Regions from separate parts of the Mesorhizobium sp. M0968 genome, predicted to be linked through region 2. Evidence: riboswitches for the same ligand, from Rfam matches in the RefSeq annotation. Region 2 holds a riboswitch; the other holds the start of a gene.
What was found. A riboswitch is a leader RNA that binds a small molecule or an ion and turns the genes downstream of it on or off. The one in region 2 is predicted to bind S-adenosylmethionine.

Region 1: it holds a riboswitch for S-adenosylmethionine, as region 2 does, so the genes downstream of both, metX (homoserine O-acetyltransferase MetX) here and NKH67_RS28335 (O-succinylhomoserine sulfhydrylase) in region 2, are expected to answer to the same signal.

What each region holds. Positions count from the first base shown of each region.
Region 1 is NZ_JAMYNL010000001.1:128,433-135,466, reverse strand. Features, by position in the region: gene NKH67_RS00635 (DUF1194 domain-containing protein) at 1-317, shown strand, start outside; gene NKH67_RS00630 (RNA polymerase subunit sigma-70) at 336-1,361, opposite strand; gene NKH67_RS00625 (SDR family NAD(P)-dependent oxidoreductase) at 1,404-2,150, opposite strand; gene NKH67_RS00620 (DUF1330 domain-containing protein) at 2,386-2,706, shown strand; gene NKH67_RS00615 (hypothetical protein) at 2,792-3,139, opposite strand; gene metW (methionine biosynthesis protein MetW) at 3,270-3,884, opposite strand; gene metX (homoserine O-acetyltransferase MetX) at 4,000-5,169, opposite strand; SAM riboswitch at 5,246-5,323, opposite strand; gene hisC (histidinol-phosphate transaminase) at 5,462-6,571, shown strand; gene NKH67_RS00595 (prephenate/arogenate dehydrogenase family protein) at 6,578-7,034, shown strand, end outside.
Region 2 is NZ_JAMYNL010000026.1:15,378-22,411, forward strand. Features, by position in the region: gene mmsA (multiple monosaccharide ABC transporter ATP-binding protein) at 1-138, shown strand, start outside; gene mmsB (multiple monosaccharide ABC transporter permease) at 135-1,427, shown strand; gene araD1 (AraD1 family protein) at 1,616-2,608, shown strand; gene NKH67_RS28330 (2'-deoxycytidine 5'-triphosphate deaminase) at 2,639-3,733, opposite strand; SAM riboswitch at 3,864-3,941, shown strand; gene NKH67_RS28335 (O-succinylhomoserine sulfhydrylase) at 4,012-5,202, shown strand; gene NKH67_RS28340 (ceramide glucosyltransferase) at 5,239-6,393, opposite strand; gene apaG (Co2+/Mg2+ efflux facilitator ApaG/CorD) at 6,621-7,013, shown strand; gene NKH67_RS28350 (Hsp33 family molecular chaperone) at 7,020-7,034, opposite strand, start outside.

The DNA of each region.
Region 1 (7,034 bases), on a different contig from region 2:
GCGATGCGGCGCTGGCGAAGGGTATCGTCATCAACGGGCTGCCGATCCTGATCAGCCCGTCACCCACCTTCAGCCATCTCGACCGGTATTATGCCGAATGCGTTACCGGCGGGCCGGGCTCGTTCGTGCTGCCGATCTATGCTGCTTCCGAATTCGCCACCGCCACTCGCCGCAAACTGATCCTCGAGGTCAGCGGCATCGAGTATCCCAAGCTGGATCCGAGGACGATCCGCATCGACGCACCGATCGACTGCCTGCAAGGCGAGCGCGACCGGCGGTTTTTCTCGGACCCATATTTCCCGGAACTCGACCGATAAGGCTGGCCCAGGGGTAAGCTAGGCTGGTGGCAGGCCGAAGGCCGGGAACAGAGATGGCCCGAGCGGCCCTATGAAGATCGTCAAGGAAGCGATCCCGCCCTCGGCTGCGTCGAACACATGCAGGGAATGGGCCCGCCATTCAGGGCCGTCGTGGCTGCGGGAATAAACCCCGACCGCCGGCTGGGAATTGGCGCGGGTGGCCAGCGTGCGGAAGCCGCCAAACTTAGGCCAGACGGTCTCGAAGAAACCGCGGATCGCTTCGCGGCCTTGATACCATTCACGCCAAGGCGGCATGGTATAGATGGCGTCCTCACGCAGCAGCTCGATCAAGCTGTCGAGATTGGCGGCCTGCCAGGCCTGCATGTAGCGTTCGAGCAGCAGGCCTTCTTCGGGGCTGGGCCGTGATCGGCTGGCCGGCCGTCCCTGAGGATAGCGCGCCGCCAGCGTTACGCGGGCCCGCTGCAACGCGCTGTTGATCGAAGCCGTCGATCCGCCCAGCAAACGCGCCGTCTCGACAGCCGACCATCCGAGGACGTCGGCAAGCAGCAGCGCGGCGCGCTGCCTGGGCGGCAGATCCTGGATCGCCGCGACGAAGGCGAGCTGGACGGCCTCGCGGCTCTCGTAACGGGCTTCCGGACCTGGCTCGCTGCCGGCAATGTCTGGAAGCTCGGCGTCGGGGTAGGGCTCCAGCCAGGCGATGTCGGCTACCGGCCCGCCTATGGCCGCCCCGTGCGAGGGCGGCCGTCCGGGTTCCCGGAGAATGCGACGCGCCCTCGACCTCGCCTTGATGGCGTTGAGGCAAGCGTTGGTCGCGATCATGTAGAGCCAACCGCGAACCGAACCTCGCCCGTCGAACTCCGATCTTGCGCGCCAGGCGCGAAGCAACGTGTCCTGGACGAGGTCGTCGGCCTCGTGCAGCGAACCCATCATGCGATAACAATGCAGCTTGAGCTCGCGGCGATGCGCGGCCGTGACCTTCTCGAAGGCCAGCCGATCGAGGATCGGCTGGCGTGATGGTTGCAGAGGTGGTTGACCGTTTGTCATGTGGCTTCTGCGGTTACGAGCGAGCGTTGCATTACGCGCCCCTCAGGCGGCCGGGGCAAGCCCGCTACCGCTCACCATGAAGGAACTGCCTTGCGGCTGGCCGGTGGCGAGTGCGACCACCGCCCGTCCGACATCGGCCGGCGTTTGCATGTCGGTCATGGCGGCGATGAAGTCCGCCGGCTGGATGCCCATATAGGCCGCTATGCTGTCGACGCCGGCTTTGCCCACGCCGGTTTCCGGCATGATGCGCATCGGCGCGAGCGCCATGAAGCGCAGGCCGAGGCCAAGCCGGTCGGCCTCCTTCTGGCTATGACCGGCCAGGAACATCTGCGTGCGTTTTGCGCCAGCATAGCCGCCGGCGTTCGGTGGTCCGCCGGTCAAGGCCGCGCCGCTGGAGATCAGAACGATCCGGGTCCCCGGCTTGAGCGGACGCCGCACAGCGGCCCGGCAAAACAGGAACGACGCCTTGACGTCCGTGTCCCAATTTGCCGAGAACGCCTTCCAGTTCTGTTCATGCACCGGCGCAGAAGGCGCCAGCGCACCTGCGCAGATCACCAGTACGTCCGGCTCAAGCGCGGCGAAGACCTTATCCGGGGCGGAGTCCATCGTAGCATCGGCCGCGAGCGTCTTCACGCCCGAGACCTCCCAGGCAAATTGCGCCAGGGCCTGTTTTCCGCGGGCGACGGCCAGCACCGTCGCTTTCTCCTTGAGGGCGGCCTCCGCGATCGAGCGGCCGACACCACGGCTGCCTCCGACGACGACGACATTCTGATTTTGCAACGATCCCATGGATCACCTCTCTATTCCCGGCCGCCGGACCATCCAGGCGCGCTCATCGATAAGGACAGCGCAGGTGGGTGGAAATCATCGGTGCCAGGCGGAAATATCTTTCAGCTGACGGCAGCGGCGCGTCGGTTTTGTATTCAGTGTCATTACCTCGGGGGTAATCGACCTGTGCGCGACGTCTCGGCAAACTGCTCCCATCAAGCCGGTTGTCCGGTCTTCGACCACAAGGAGTTACGCCATGACCGCCTACGCCGTCGCCCATATGCGCCAGGTCACGCCGGGACCGCAGATCGTCGAGTACCTGCACAAGATCGATGCCACGCTGGAACCGTTTGGCAGCCGCTTCGTGGTGCACGGAGGCGAGGTGGAAGTCGTTGAAAACACCTGGCCGGGCTATCTCATAGTCATCGAGTTTCCCAACCGGCAGCAGGCACGTGCATGGTACGACTCGCCCGCCTATCAGGAGATATTGCCGCTGCGTACCGGCAATTCCCGGTCCGACGTGGTCTTCGTTGATGGCGTCCAGCACCCGCACAAGGCCACGGACGTGCTTGAATAGAGGGAATGATCGGGTACAACCGGCGTCTATGGTGCCGCCATCTATCTGGCGGCACCGAATTTGGATCGCGTCTGCATCGGCAGCTTCACCGCCCCTGCAGCACCTTGATCGCGTTGGACATGTCGCCATGCGACAATGCAGCCAGGTAATCCGAGTAGTTGATCCTCCCGTTCGCGAAGCCGTTCATCAATCGCGTGCAGAACGTGTGTTCCAATCCGGCATCCGGGACGTTCATGAGCGCGGCGAGGTTTGCCCTTTCAACCTTGCCGAACCGCATCTTGAATTTGGTCATGCACCGCTGGATCGCCTGCCGTTTCAGCGCCGGGCTGCCGCTCAACGCGACTTGTCCATTCTGGAAATCGGTCTTCGACGTCGTGCATCCGGAAATCAAAGTGGCCGACATCAAAGCTGTTGCTAATACTAACGTCTTCATTGCTTCCCCCAAACCAACCCGTTTGAGACCTGTTAAAGCAACAAAGAATGCCGGGCAACTTCATTGGATTGAAAATTGAAAATATGGTTTCTTGCGCAGGTCTGAGGTTCGTTGCTTCTGCCTGTCAAACCTATCGTTTCAGCAGGAATACCGCTTGCTGGCCGAAAAAATTCCAGAACCACCACGGCATCGAGAAGCCGATCCGCTGGCCGTTGGCGTCGAGCGCGGTTGCCTTTTCCACCGTCGCGCCAAGCTCGTCGCACAGATTGACGAAGTCGCGAATGGTGCAGAAATGGATGTTGGGCGTGTCGTACCAGGAATAGGGCAGGTCCTTGGTCACCGGCATGCGGCCGTTGAAGAGCAGCGAAAGGCGCACCCGCCAGTGGCCGAAATTCGGGAATGAGACGATGGCGCGGTTGCCGATCCGGAGCAGTTCGTCGAGCACCAGCTTCGGATTGCGGGTCGCCTGCAAGGTCTGCGACAGAACGACGAAGTCGAAACCCTTGTCGGGATAGAATTGGAGATCCTTGTCGGCATCGCCTTGAATAACCGACAGGCCGCGCGCCACGCATTCGTTGACGCCGCGCTGCGACAGTTCCAGCCCGCGGCCATCGACCTTCTTGGTCTCCTGCAGCAATTCGAGCAGCAGGCCGTCGCCGGAACCGACGTCCAGCACCCGCGACTGCGGCGGGATGAGATCGGCGACGACTTCGAGGTCGACGCGCTGGGCGCGGTTGACGCTCATGCCTTCGGCTCCTGCTCGGCACATGATCCTGATCCGAAAAGTCTGCAACTTTTCGGGGTCATGCGCTGATGCCTGGCGCATGGTCCTGATCCGAACAGCCTGCAACCTTTCGGGGTCATGCGCCAAGCCCTCTCGCCCGCGCGGCCGAGGCGATGAAGCCCTTGATGGCGGCGAACAGTTCCGGTTCGTCGAGCAGGAAGGCGTCGTGGCCGCGGTCGGTCTCGATCTCGACGAACGATACCGAGGCGCCGGCTGCGTTCAGCGCGTGCACGACCGAGCGGCTCTCCTCGGTCGGGAACAGCCAATCGCTGGTGAACGAAACCAGGCAGAAGCGCGTCTTGGTGCCGGCGAAGGCATCGGCCAGCCGGCCGCCATGGTCGGCGGCGAGATCGAAATAATCCATCGCCCGCGTCATGTAGAGATAGGAGTTGGCATCGAAGCGATCGACGAAGGTCATGCCCTGATGGCGCAGATAGCTCTCGATCTGGAAGTCGGCATCGAAGCCGAAGGTAAGCGCTTCGCGGTCCTGCAGGTTGCGGCCGAACTTGCGGTGCAGCGCTGCTTCCGACAGATAGGTGATGTGGGCGGCCATGCGCGCCACCGCCAGCCCCTTTTCCGGCCGCTTGCCATGCTCGAAATATTTGCCGCCATGCCAGTCCGGGTCGGCCATCACTGCCTGCCTGCCGACCTCGTGGAAAGCGATGTTCTGCGAGGAATGGCGGGCACCGGTGGCGATCGGCAGCGCCGAGAAGACGCGCTCCGGATAGCTGGAGGCCCATTGCAGCACCTGCATGCCGCCCATCGAGCCGCCAAGCACGCTGAACAGCTGTTCGATGCCGAAATGCTCGACCAGCATCAGCTGCGCCCGCACCATGTCGCGGATGGTGATGATCGGCAGGTCGAGCCCGTAGGGCTTGGCGGTGGCGGGATTGGTCGAGGCGGGGCCGGTGGAGCCGAGACAGCCGCCGATGACGTTTGACGAGATGACGAAGAAACGGTCGGTATCGATGATCTTGCCGGGACCGATCAGCACTTCCCACCAGCCCGGCTTGCCGGTCACCGGATTGGTGTTGGCGACATGCTGGTCGCCGGTCAGCGCATGGCAGACGAGGATGGCGTTGGAGCGCGCGTCGTTGAGCGTGCCATAGGTCTGGTAGGCAATCTGGAACGGCGACAGCAGCGTGCCGGCGTCGAGCTTGAGCGGCTTGTCGGCGCCGAAACGCAACACCGGGCTCGACGGCTGGTCGGCCTCGTTGTTGGTTTTTCGCGCGCGCAAAGCGACCATCACATCTCCTTGCCCGGCCTTCAGTTGTCCACCGGTCTGGGCAACAAAAAACCGGCCATGCCTTCGCAAAGCCGGTTACAAGATGCAAACGGCCCTTTAGCAAGTTGTTTAACGTGGCTGCAAGCCGACCGGCCAAATCACCACGGAACTGTAGCCGTTCTTCTATGACTCGCGCATGGCTTCGTCAACGGCAAGTTCTTGATCCCGAATTGCCGGCCCTCGACATTCCGGGCCACGGCTTGTATTTCCGCTGCGGCTTCCGGATGGAGGCACTCTCGACGGATTTCATGAAATGAGTCAGACACCGGATCAGACACGTCCAAAGCCCCGCGCCGGCATCATGGACATCGAAGCCTATGTGCCCGGCAAGAGCGCGGCGCCTGAAGGTGTCGCCAAGGTCCATAAATTGTCGGCGAACGAGAACCCGCTCGGCCCTTCGCCAAAGGCGATAGAGGCCGCGCGCGCGGTCGCCGACAAGCTCGCGGTCTATCCCGACGGCAGCGCCAGGCGCCTGAGGGAAGCGATCGCCGAGGTGCACGGGCTCAACCCGGCGAACATCGTCTGCTCCAACGGCTCCGACGAGATTCTGGGCCTGCTGGCGCAGACCTACCTCGCGCCCGGCGACGAAGCCATCATCACCGAACACGGCTTCATGGTCTACAAGATCTACATACAGTCGGCCGGTGCCGTCCCGGTGACGGTCAAGGAGACCGATGAACGCGCCGATATCGATGCGATCCTCGCCGCGGTGACGCCGGCTACCCGGATCATCTTCCTTGCCAATCCAAACAATCCAACCGGCACCTACTTGCCGTTCCAAGAGGTGCGCCGCCTGCATGCCGGCCTGCCGCGAAACGTGCTTCTGGTGCTGGATGCAGCTTACGCCGAATATGTCCGGCGCAACGATTATGAAGCCGGCGTCGAGTTGGTGGGCAGCGCGGAAAACGTGGTCATGACCCGCACGTTCTCAAAATTGGGCCTGGGCGGGGCGCGGATCGGCTGGATGTATGCGCCAATGCACGTCATCGACGCGATCAACCGCGTGCGGGGACCCTTCAACGTCAATGCGACGGCAATCGAGGCCGGCATCGCGGCGATCCGCGACCGTGCCCACATCGAACGCAGCGTCGCGCACAACGAGACCTGGCTGGCCTGGCTGAGCGAGCAATTAAGCGGGCTCGGGCTGCGGGTGACGCCGAGCGTCGGCAATTTCATCCTCATCCACTTTCCCGAGGACAAAAAGCATTCGGCGGCGGCCGCCGACGACTACCTCAGTGCGCGCGGCTACATATTGCGGCGCGTTTCCGGGTACGGTTTTCCCAACGCGCTGCGCATGAGCATCGGCACCGAAGAGGCCAATCGCGGCGTTGTCGCAGCACTCGCGACATTCCTGAAAAGCTAGAACACCATGACATCACCGATGTTCGAAAAAATCGCGCTGGTCGGCATCGGCCTGATCGGCTCGTCGCTGGCCCGCGTCATCCGCCGCGAGGGGCTCGCCGGCCAAATCGCGATTTCGACGCGCAGCGAAGCGACGCTGGCACGGGCGAGCCAACTCGGCCTTGGCGACACCTATACGACGGATGCGAAAGAGGCGGTTCGCGATGCTGATCTGGTTATCGTTTCGGTGCCGGTCGGCTCTTCAGGCACGGTCGCCGCGGAGATCGCGCCGGCGCTGAAGAAGGGCGCCATCCTCACCGATGTCGGCTCGACCAAGGCATCGGTGATCGCGCAGATGCAGCCGCATGTGCCTGATGGCGTGCACTTCATCCCCGGCCATCCTTTGGCCGGCACCGAAAAATCGGGACCGGACGCCGGTTTTGCCGAACTGTTCGAGAACCGCTGGTGCATTTTCACGCCTCTGC
Region 2 (7,034 bases):
ATGCCCGAACTGCTCGGCATCACCGACCGCATCTACGTCATGAACGAAGGACGCATCGTCGGCGAAATGGCGGCAAGCGACGCCAGCCAGGAAAAGATAATGCGCGCCATCGTCCGCGGAGAAGGAAAAGCATCATGAGCACCGAAAGCGCTCCCGGGCCGCAGACCGGCGTTGCCCAGGATCTACAACAGGGACCTCGCATTGCCGTCTCGGCGCTGGTCACCAACCTGCGCGAATACGGGTTGGTGCTGGCGTTGATCGCAATCATGGTGTTCTTCCAGTTCACCACGTCCGGAACGCTGTTCAAGCCGGTGAACCTCAGCAATCTCGTGCAGCAGAACAGCTTCATCATCGTGATGGCGCTGGGCATGCTTCTGGTGATCGTTTCGGGCCACATCGATCTCAGCGTCGGCTCCGTCGCCGGCTTCATCGGCGCGCTGGCGGCGATGATGATGGTCATCTGGCCGCTTGGCCCATTGAGCAATCCGCTGGTGGTGTCGATCATCTGCCTGATCGTCGGTGGTGCGATCGGCGCGGCACAAGGCTACTGGATTGCCTATCACCGAATACCGAGCTTTATCGTCACGCTGGCGGGCATGCTGATCTTCCGCGGCATCTGCCAGGCGCTGCTGGGTGGCGGGTCTTCCGTAGGGCCGCTTCCCGTCGGCTTCAAGGCGCTCAGTTCCGGCTTCATTCCGGACCTGATCGGCCCATTGACGCTGATACCGCCAACCGTGAACGCCGCCGGCAAAACCATTGTCGGCAGCGGCCTGACGCTGCACCTGACGACGATCGTGATCGGCCTCGTCGCCGTGCTCGCCTATGCCTATTTCGGGCTCAGGGCACGGCGCACCCGCGAGAAGCATGGCTACGAAGCCGAGCCCTTCTCGCTGTTCGTCGTCAAGACCCTGGTGATCAGCGCGCTGGCGCTGTTTCTCGTCTACCAATTCGCCACCTATAGGGGCCTCCCCATCGTTCTCATGGTGATGGGCGTGCTGATCGCGTTGTTCGTCTTCGTTACCAAACGCATGACGATCGGCCGTCGCATCTATGCGATGGGCGGCAATGCCAAGGCAGCCCAGCTATCGGGCATCAAGACCGAACGGCTGACGTTGATGGTGTTCATCAATATGGGCGTGCTGTCGGCACTCGGCGGCCTGATTATCGCAGCGCGCCTGGGGCAGGCTGTGCCGGCGGCCGGCCTCGGCAGCGAGCTCGACGTCATCGCCGCGGTGTTCATCGGTGGCGCTTCGGCGATGGGCGGCGTCGGCCAGGTGATCGGCGCGGTGGTCGGCGGCTTCATCATGGGCGTCATGAACAACGGCATGTCGATCATGGGCGTCAATGTCGACTGGCAGCAGGTGGTCAAAGGCCTGGTGCTGCTCGGCGCCGTCGTCTTCGACGTCTACAACAAGAACAAGGCTTGAGAGGCAACCAGGAGGCATACGGGTCACATCGCGGCGCTGCCGGGCGCAAAGAAGTCCCCCGAGGGACCTGATCCGCGAGCGCAATCCGGACGAAGAATTTCAACCGAGGCGCGGACAGGGGTCCGGGCCGCGCAGGGTAGGGTTTGCCGAGAAAGGGCAGGCCAGCCCACAATTCAGAGAGGGTTACCATGCTGATCTCACAAATCCTCGACGACGCCGAGACGATCCGCGTCGTTGCCCGCAACGGCGGCAAGACCCGCGTCATCAACGGCGCCCGCAGCGTCTATTCGCTGGCGATGGAAGCCGCGCGTACCGGCAGCGGGCTTGTCGCCCTGATCGAGCGCAAGGGCTTCGGCGAAACCGTCGATCTCGACGCAGCCTACAAGAAGGGCCGGCTGCTGTCGCCGATCAACCATCCCGATCCGGCGCATCTCCATCTCACCGGCACCGGGCTGACGCATCTCGGCTCCGCCGCGACCCGCGATTCCATGCACAAGAAGCTCAGCACGGACGGCGAGGAACAGCTGACCGATTCCATGAAGATGTTCCGCATGGGGCTTGAGGGCGGCAAGCCGGCGAAGGGCCAGATCGGCGTGCAGCCGGAATGGTTCTACAAGGGCAACGGCACCATGGCGGTGGCGCCCGGTGCGGCGCTTATGTCGCCCGCCTTCGCCCAGGATGCCGGCGAGGAGCCGGAAATCGCCGGTATCTATGTGATCGGCGACGACGGCGCCCCGTTCCGCGTCGGCTTCACGCTGTCTAACGAGTTTTCCGACCATGTCACCGAGCGTGTGAACTATCTCTTCCTTGCCCATTCCAAGCTGCGCAATGCTTCGTTCGGGCCGGAGATCCTGATCGGCGATCTGCCGTCCGATATCCGCGGCACTTCGCGCATCCTGCGCGACGGCAAGCTGCTTTGGGAAAAGCCGTTCCTGTCGGGCGAGGCGAACATGTCGCACACCATTGGCAATCTCGAGCATCACCACTTCAAATACTCAGCCTTCCGCCAGCCGGGCGACGTGCATGTGCACATGTTCGGCACGGCGACGCTGTCCTTTGCCGACGGCGTCAGGACCAAGGCCGGTGACGTATTCGAAATCGAGGCGCAGGATTTCGGCCTGCCACTGCGCAACCCGCTTGAAATCGAGCAGCCGGTGAAGGTCGCCGTGAAGGCACTTTGAGCCGGGCGTAGCCCGGAAGTGAGAGGAAGGTCAGCGCGCGGCGCGGAAATGCTTGGACAGTTTCAGGCCCTGTGCCTGATAGTTCGAGCCGAGATCAGTGCCGTAGAGCGCCCGCGGCCGTTTCAGCATGTGCTCATAGACCAACCGTCCGACGATCTGGCCGTGGTCGAGGATGAACGGCACTTCGTGGCTGCGTACCTCGAGCACCGCCCGGCTGCCGGTGCCGCCCGACGCCGAATGGCCGAAACCCGGGTCGAAGAAACCGGCATAATGGACGCGGAACTCGCCGACCAGCGGATCGAAGGGCGTCATCTCGGCCGCGTAGAGCGGCGGCACATGCACCGCCTCGCGCGACACCAGAATATAGAATTCGTCCGGATCGAGCACCAGCTCGCCGGCACCGCTCTTGTAGAGCGGCTCCCAGAAATCGACGACATCCTGCGCGGCGCGCTTGTCGACGTCGACGAGGCCGGTGTGGTGCTTGCCGCGATAGCCGACCAGCCCGTCCTTGTCGCCGTCGAGGTCGATCGATAGCGCGATGCCCCCGCCTGAGATGTTGGGTGGTTCGGTGGCGACCAACATTTCGGCGCGGTGCAACTCGTGCAACTCGTTTTCCGACAAGAGCGCATTGCCGGTGCGGAACCTGATCTGCGACAGCCGCGAGCCGGTCCGCACGACGATCGGGAAAGTGCGCGGGCTGACCTCCAGGTAGAGCGGGCCTTCATAGCCGGCGGCGATCTTGTCGAACTCGTGGCCGCGGTCGGTCATTACCCGAGTGAAGATATCGAGCCGTCCGGTCGAGCTTTTCGGGTTGGCGGAGGCGGAAATATGGGCGGGCAGCGCCAGGCTTTCGAGCAGCGGCACGATGTAGACGCAGCCGGTTTCCAGCACAGCACCTTCGGCGAGGTTGATCTCGTGCAGCTTCAGCCGGTCGAGCTTGTCGGCAACCCTGTGGTCCGGGCCGGGCAAGAAGGAAGCACGCACCCGCCAGGCCTTGTCGCCGAGCCTGAGGTCAAGGCTGGCCGGCTGGATCTGATCGGCATCGAGCGTGCGCGGCGATTTCAGCGCGCCCGTCTGGAACAGCGCGGAAATATCCTGATCGGGAAGAATGCCTGTCTGCCGCAAGGGTCTGGCTCCGTTCGAACGCCGGGCGAGGTTCTGTCGCAGGTCCGACCGTGGACGCGTTTGGCACCTGCTTGGTACAACCCTCTTAATCATGCCGGCAATTGACGCAAGCGTGGCGCGGGTCTAAAGCTCGTTATCCCGTGGTGATTTGGCCGGTCGGCTTGCAGCCACGTTAAACAAGTCGCTAAAGGACCGTCGGGCCGCAAGGCCATATGGACCGGTTGCGACTTTCGCGACCGGTTTTTTGTTGTTTGGACCAATTTTGGTGTTTGGATGGAATGATGACCAAGAAGCGCGACTGGAAGCCTCAGACCGCACTCGTGCATGCCGGAACGCTGCGTTCCGGCTTCGGCGAGACCTCCGAGGCGATGTATCTCACCCAAGGCTATGTCTACGAGACGGCGCAAGCGGCGGAGGCCCGCTTCAAGGGCGAGGAGCCGGGCTTCATCTATTCGCGCTATGCCAATCCGACGGTCGACATGTTTGAAAAACGCATGTGCGCGCTGGAAGGAGCCGAGGACGCGCGCGCCACGGCATCCGGCATGGCGGCGGTGACGGCAGCACTGCTGTGCAGCGCCAAGGCGGGCGACCATATCGTGGCGGCGCGCGCGCTGTTCGGCTCCTGCCGCTGGGTGGTCGAGACGCTGGCGCCGAAATACGGCATTGAGGCAACGCTGGTCGACGGCACCGACATGGCCAATTGGGAAAAGGCGGTCAAGCCAAACACCAAACTGTTCTTCCTGGAAAGCCCGACCAATCCTACGCTGGAAGTGATCGACATTGCCGCCGTCGCGGCACTTGCCAATGCGATCGGCGCCAGGTTGATCGTCGACAACGTCTTCGCCACGCCCTTGCAGCAGAAACCCCTGCAGCTCGGCGCCCACATCGTCGTCTATTCGGCCACGAAGCATATTGACGGCCAGGGGCGCTGTCTTGGCGGCATCGTTCTGTCGGACAAGAAATGGATCGACGAGAACCTGCATGACTATTTCCGCCACACCGGCCCAAGCCTCTCGCCCTTCAATGCCTGGACGCTGCTGAAAGGCCTGGAGACGCTGCCGCTACGCGTACGCCAGCAGACGGAAAGTGCCGGCCGCATCGCGGATTTCCTGGCCGAGCGCCCGCAAATCGCCCGTGTCATCTATCCCGGCCGTGCCGACCACCCGCAAGCGGCCGTAGTCAAGAAGCAGATGTCGGGTGGCTCGACGCTGATTTGCCTCGATGTGAAGGGCGGCAAGCAGGCGGCCTTTGCCTTCCAGAACGCACTCGACGTCGTGCTCATTTCCAACAATCTCGGCGACGCCAAGAGCCTGATCACCCATCCGGCCACGACGACGCACAAGAACTTGACCGATGAGGCCCGCGCCGAGCTCGGCATCGGACCGGGAACGCTCAGGCTGTCAGTTGGCCTTGAGGACGCCGACGACCTGCTCGAAGACATCGAGCAGGCACTGAGAGTTGCCGGATAAGGGCTGGCCGAACAGAGGCGAGCGGGGACGCGCCGATCAGGCGCCGGACGGGGTCTCTTCCAGCTCCGCGACGGCCTTGGTCTGGATAGTCATCACATTGCCGCGCCAGTCGACGGCGCCGCTCAGCCATCCGCGCGCCCAAATGGCGGGAAGCATCAGGTCTCGCGCCATCATCGCCGGGATCGTGCGCGGCGACAGCTGCCATCCCTTGGCCGAGGCCAAGGCGCATTCCGGCAGGTAGGCCGCGACCAGCACGGCGATGGCGGTTGCCGGCAGGCTGACGCCGGCGTCAGCCGCCGCGATCAGCGCAAGCACCAGCGGCGGCGCCGCGCCGATCAGGATCTCGGGGGCGAAGAACAGCGCGAAGGTGACGCGGCGCAGCCGCGCCCAGCGCGCCTGCCGCGACCAGATCTCGCCAAGCGTGCGCCGGCCGAGCGGCTGTTCGAAGGGCGAGGCGACAAGATTGACCCGCAGTCCGAGCCCGTTGACCAGCTTGGTCGCGGCGGCGTCCTCGGCGATCTCGGCGGCAAGCGCGCGGATGCCGCCATTGGCGTCGAGCATCGGCTTGTTCCACAACATGCTCTTGCCCTGCGCGAAGCCGAGGCCGAGCGCCTCTCCAGCGTACTGCCAGCGTGCCTGCAGCGTGTTGAGAAAGGCGCATTCGACCTCCCCCCAGAAGCCGTCCGGCCGTGAGCCGATCGGCGTCGAGCAGACGAGGCCAGTGCCATGCCGCCATGCCGCCATCAGCTGCTGGACGTAGTCGCTCGGCATAAGCACATTGGAATCGGCAAGGATGACCCAGCGATAATGCGCCGCTTCCCAACCCTTCACGCAATTGTTGAGTTTTGGATTGCCGCTGATGCGGTCGTCACCGACTAGAAGGCGGGCGCGAATAGCTGGAAAGCGCGCCATTGCGGCGGTGATCGGCTTGACCACCGGGTCGTCGGCATGGGCAACGCAGAAGATGAGTTCGTAGCGCGGCCAGTCGAGTGAGAAGGCGCGCTCCAGCGTCTCTTCGGCAAACGGCTCGACGCCGCGCGCCGGGATGACGATCGATACCGGCGGCGCGTTGGCCGCGGGCGATGCGATCCTGGCTGGTCGCTTCAGCTTCAGCGAAGCCAACAGGATGCTGGCGAGATTTGAAAGAAGGAGGGCTATGGAAAGGAGAGCGGCTGCGAATGTCGGTTCCATCGAGATCTGGTCACTCCAGAAGTGCCGGCCGCATGACGGCCGTTTTCAACAATTCGACAGAACGCTGAGTCGCCCGGCACAAGCCTGCACACCATCATTGTCATGTGTCACTTAAATGACATTGTTTTTCGGCACCTGCGCTCGAGTCGGGCAAGGAGATGACGCGCATCGTTGATCAAACTGCGCTGAGCGTCGAAAGTTCCATCTACATTGCTTTGGAGCAGTTTATGTACAGCGCCGTCACCCGCAACATCGAAGTGCAGGTCAGGCCGTTCTATCTGGAGGATCACTCCGACCCTCCGCAAAACCGCTATGTCTGGGGATATCAGGTGACCATCGACAATCAGTCGGATGAGTTCGTGCAGCTTCTGTCGCGCTACTGGCACATTACCGACGGCACCGGCAAGGTCGAGGAAGTGCGCGGCCCCGGGGTCGTCGGCGAGCAACCCGGACTCAACCCCGGCGACAGCTATCAGTATACGTCTGGATGCCCGCTCTCGACGCCGTCCGGCATCATGGTCGGGCACTACACCATGCGCAACAGGCGGGGCGAGACGTTCGACGTCGCCATCCCCGCCTTCTCGCTCGACTTGCCGGGAATGCGGCGCACCGTCAATTGACGGCGGTCATCCGGCCGCTGC